2 regions of the Pseudomonas sp. B7 genome follow, and region 1 is predicted to be linked to the other one. Evidence: predicted binding sites of a transcription regulator. Region 1 holds the regulator's gene; the other holds the start of a gene.

Region 1 (2,398 bases):
GCGTACTGATCACCGACCACAACGTCCGCGAGACGCTGGATATCTGCGAAACCGCCTACATCGTCAACGACGGCCAGTTGATCGCCGAAGGCGACTCAGAAACCATCCTCGCCAACAATCTGGTGAAGGAAGTCTATCTGGGTCACGAGTTCCGCCTGTAAGCGTGACAGCATTCGACCAGCCGTCCGGGTGCTGTAACATTGAAGCGCCTTTTTATACGCTTTTATTGTTACAGCGCTCTAGGCAAACACGACAGTTTCAGGCATATAATTTGCTTAAGTTTGGCGCTTCGGCGCCCTGTAGTGGATGGCGCATAGCGCCGGCGAATAAGGTGTTAAGCCCCTGCCATGAAACCATCGCTAGTCTTGAGAATGGGCCAGCAGCTGACGATGACACCGCAGCTGCAACAGGCCATCCGCCTGCTCCAATTGTCGACCCTGGATCTGCAACAGGAAATCCAGGAGGCTCTGGAATCCAATCCGATGCTCGAACGCCAGGAAGACGGCGACGACTTCGACAACTCCGATCCCATGGCCGACAACGCCGAACAGAAGCCCAACACCGAGATCCAGGAACCCTCCTATCAGGAGACCGCGCCGACAGTCGACAACCTCGAAGACGGCGAATGGAACGAGCGCATCCCCAACGAACTGCCCGTCGACACCGCTTGGGAAGACGTCTATCAGACCAGCGCCAGCAGCCTGCCGAGCAGCGATGATGACGAGTGGGACTTCACCACCCGCACCTCCGCCGGCGAGAGCCTGCAAAGTCACCTGCTGTGGCAGTTGAACCTTGCCCCGATGTCCGACACCGATCGCCTGATCGCTGTCACCCTGATCGATTGCATCAACAATCAGGGTTACCTCGACGAAACCCTCGAAGAAATCCTCGACGCCTTCGATCCGGAACTCGACATCGAGCTGGACGAAATCGAAGCCGTCCTGCACCGCATCCAGCAGTTCGAACCGGCCGGCATCGGCGCACGCAACCTGGGCGAATGCCTGTTGCTGCAATTGCGCCAGCTGTCGGCCAAGACCCCTTGGCTGGCAGAGGCCAAGCGTCTGGTCACCGATTACATCGACCTGCTCGGCAGCCGCGACTACAGCCAGCTGATGCGCCGCATGAAGCTCAAGGAAGACGAACTGCGCCAAGTCATCGAACTGGTGCAGAGCCTCAACCCGCGCCCCGGCTCTCAGATCGAATCCACCGAAGCCGAATACGTGGTACCTGACGTCATCGTACGCAAGGACAACGAGCGCTGGCTGGTCGAGCTGAACCAGGAATCGGTGCCGCGCCTGCGGGTCAACGCCCAGTACGCCGGTTTCGTGCGCCGCGCCGACACCAGCGCCGACAACACCTTCATGCGCAATCAGTTGCAGGAAGCCCGCTGGTTCATCAAGAGCCTGCAGAGCCGCAACGAAACCCTGATGAAAGTAGCGACCCAGATCGTCGAGCACCAGCGCGGCTTTCTGGAATACGGCGACGAAGCGATGAAGCCGCTGGTCCTGCATGACATCGCTGAAGCGGTGGGCATGCACGAGTCGACGATTTCCCGCGTGACCACGCAAAAGTTCATGCATACCCCGCGAGGCATATATGAACTGAAATACTTTTTCTCCAGCCATGTGAGCACTTCAGAAGGCGGTGAATGCTCGTCCACGGCGATCCGCGCGATCATCAAGAAACTGGTTGCCGCGGAAAATCAGAAAAAGCCGTTGAGTGACAGCAAGATCGCTGGTTTACTGGAGGCACAAGGCATTCAGGTGGCTCGCCGCACCGTCGCCAAGTACCGCGAATCCCTCGGGATCGCGCCTTCGAGCGAACGCAAGCGGTTGATGTAAGCCACGTTACAGCGTTCCAGTGGCAGGCTTTTCGGCCTGCCGCTTTATGCACTGGCAACGAAGGAGAAGCTGTATGCAAGTCAACATCAGTGGACACCAACTGGAAGTTACCCAGCCTCTGCGCGAGTACATCGAGCTCAAGCTCAAGAAGCTCGAAGGGCATTTCGACAAGATCACCAACGTACAGGTCACGATGTGCGTCGAAAAGCTGAAGCAGAAAATCGAAGCCACGCTGCATATTCCCGGCAATGAGGTCGTCGCAAACGCGGAACATACCGATATGTACGCTGCGATCGACGCGTTGACCGACAAGCTTGATAAACAACTCAAAAAGCATAAGGAAAAGACCCAGAGCCTGCTTCAGGGCGCTACCGGTCGATAACCCCCAACCCCATGATCCGACTTGAAAGTATCCTGACCCCCGGCCGTTCCCTGGTGAACGTGCCGGGCGGCAGTAAAAAGAAAGCCCTCGAACAAATTGCCAACCTGATCGCCCGGGAAGTTCCGGATCTGGAGATGCAAGATGTCTTCGAGGCATTGATTGCCCGTGAAAAACT
Region 2 (2,398 bases), on a different contig from region 1:
TGGTCTTCTTCGAAGAGTTGGCCAGTATGTCCTTCATCGTCAGGCTGCTGGTGGTATCGGAAACACTCATGGCAGTCGCCCCTTATCACTGACCGAGGGTCAGCACTTTCTGCATCATGGTTTTGGCGGTGTTCATCATTTCGGCGTTGGTCTGGAACGAACGGCTCGCGGAAATCATGTCAGCCATTTCTTCCACCACATTGACGTTCGGGTAGTAGACGTAGCCCTTGGCGTCGGCCGCCGGATGATTCGGCTCGTAGCGCGCTTCGAGGTTGCTCTGGTCTTCGACCACACCCATGACCTGCACGCCCTGACCGGCTGCGTCCTGGTTCTGGAACAGCGAATTGCTGCCGCCGCTCTGGCCGCCCTGGAACATGGTGGCGAACACCGGGTGACGGGCGCGATAAGTCTGGTCGATGCTCGACGAGACGGTCTCGGCGTTGGCGATGTTCGAGGCCACGGTGTTGAGACGGGTGGTCTGGGCGCTCATGCCGCTGCCGGCAATGTTGAAAACGCTGGACAGGGACATGGATTACTCTCCGCGCAGGGCTGACACCAGCCCTTTGAATTTGCTGTTGAGCAGGGTGAAGCTGGCCTGGAAGCCGACGGCGTTTTCCGCGTAGTTCGACTGTTCCAGCTGGGCGTCCACGGTGTTCTGGTCGATCGACGGCTGCATCGGCGTGCGATACATCAGCGACTCGTCGCCATTGCCCAGGCCTTCAGCTTCGATGTGACGGCTGTTGGTCATGTTCAGGGCGATGGTGCCGTTGGCGTTCTTCTGGCTCTGTGCTTCGAGCACTTTGGAGAACTCCAGATCCCGCGCCTTGTAATTCGGGGTGTCGGCGTTGGCGATGTTGTTGGCCAGCACTTCGGCACGCTGGGCGCGGAAGCCCAGAGCCTTTTCGTGAATGCCGAGCGCTTTATCGAAGCTGATGCTCATGTCGGGAACCTTCAGGTGACCGGATTTTTCGTAACAGGGTTATAGCAAGCGTCGTGCCAGTTTGAGAAAGCCCCGGATTACGGGGCCTTGCGCGGAAACGGCAACGCGGCAATGCCAGAAAAGCGGCAACCGGTTTCCGCCGGATGCCGCTTTTCTGCCGCCTGCCCACCGGCAAAACCTTTGGGCATAAAAAAACGGGAGCCCTGAGGACTCCCGTTTCCTGTGTTGCCGGTCTTGATCACTTCGCCTGGTAGATGATCCCCGGGCTGCACTGAACCATCTGGTAATGATCCGGCAGACCGTTCAGCGCTTCGGAAGCGCCAAGGAACAGATAACCGCCCGGCTTCAGCGTGCTATGAATGCGCAACAGGATGTCTTTCTTCACCTCGGCGGAGAAGTAGATCAGCACGTTGCGGCAGAACACGATGTCGAACTTGCCCAGGCTTGCGTAGCTGTCGAGCAGGTTGAACGAGCGGAATTCCACACGGTTCTTGATCGGCGCCTTGATCACCCAGCGCCCCGGCCCTTTCGGGTCGAAGTAGCGCTGCAGGCGATCGGCGGACAGACCGCGACCGATCGCCAGGCTGTCGTACTCGCCGGTCTTGCAGTTGGTCAGCATGCTGCCGGACAGATCAGTAGCGACGATCTGCACGCCCATCTTCAACTGGCCGATGTTGGTCCGCTCGAACTCATCGATCGACATCGACAGCGAATACGGTTCCTGACCCGACGAACAGGCCGCCGACCAGATCCGCAGACGCTGGTTGGGAGCGGCCTTGATCGCTTCGGGCAGCACCTTGTTCTTCAAGACTTCAAACGGATAGGTGTCGCGAAACCACAGGGTTTCGTTGGTCGTCATGGCATCGACCACCTGCTCACGCAAACCGCTGCGCGGCTGGGTCTGGATGCGCTGTACCAGCTCACCCAGGGACTTGATGCCTTGCTGCTCCATCAGTTTGTTGAGACGGCTCGAGACCAGGTACTGCTTGTTTTCACCGAGCAAAATGCCACAGGCTTTTTCCAGGAAGACCCGGAACTGTTCGAAATCCAAATTACCCGTAGACAAATGATGCCGCCTCTTAAATCGTGTTGAACGCCAGGGACAAAAGGCCCTTAGCTGATATCTGCTGCTTTGATCCGGTCGACTACCCGGGATGCCAGGTCATCAGGACGGAACTTGGCCAGGAAGTCATCGGCACCGACTTTCTTGACCATCGCCTGATTGAACACACCCGACAACGAAGTATGCAGGATGATATGAAGCTTTTGCATGCGAGGGTCGCTGCGGATCTCGGCCGTCAGGGTGTACCCGTCCATCTCCGGCATTTCGATGTCGGAGATCATCATCAGGAACTCTTCTTCCGGCCTCTTGCCCTCGTCGACCAGCTTGCGCAGGTAATCGAGCGCCTGCCTGCCGTCGTTCAACGCCACCACTTCGACGCCGACCGTCTGCAGGCA

What was found. Region 1 encodes sigma-54, which starts transcription at its own class of promoters, with help from an activator protein. Its sites were predicted from a motif close to ANTGGCATNNANNTTGCTNT; they were not measured.
Region 2: a site for sigma-54 is predicted at 982-1,001, ahead of flgB (flagellar basal body rod protein FlgB). Genes of this name have one in related genera too.

The regions. Positions count from the first base shown of each region.
Region 1 covers NZ_JAERRE010000008.1:215,837-218,234, reverse strand. The annotation lists gene lptB (LPS export ABC transporter ATP-binding protein) at 1-161, shown strand, start outside; gene JKA62_RS19080 (RNA polymerase factor sigma-54) at 348-1,841, shown strand; gene hpf (ribosome hibernation-promoting factor, HPF/YfiA family) at 1,915-2,223, shown strand; gene ptsN (PTS IIA-like nitrogen regulatory protein PtsN) at 2,235-2,398, shown strand, end outside.
Region 2 covers NZ_JAERRE010000001.1:411,754-414,151, forward strand. The annotation lists gene flgD (flagellar hook assembly protein FlgD) at 1-70, opposite strand, end outside; gene flgC (flagellar basal body rod protein FlgC) at 86-529, opposite strand; gene flgB (flagellar basal body rod protein FlgB) at 533-940, opposite strand; gene cheR (protein-glutamate O-methyltransferase CheR) at 1,179-2,006, opposite strand; gene JKA62_RS02045 (chemotaxis protein CheV) at 2,054-2,398, opposite strand, start outside.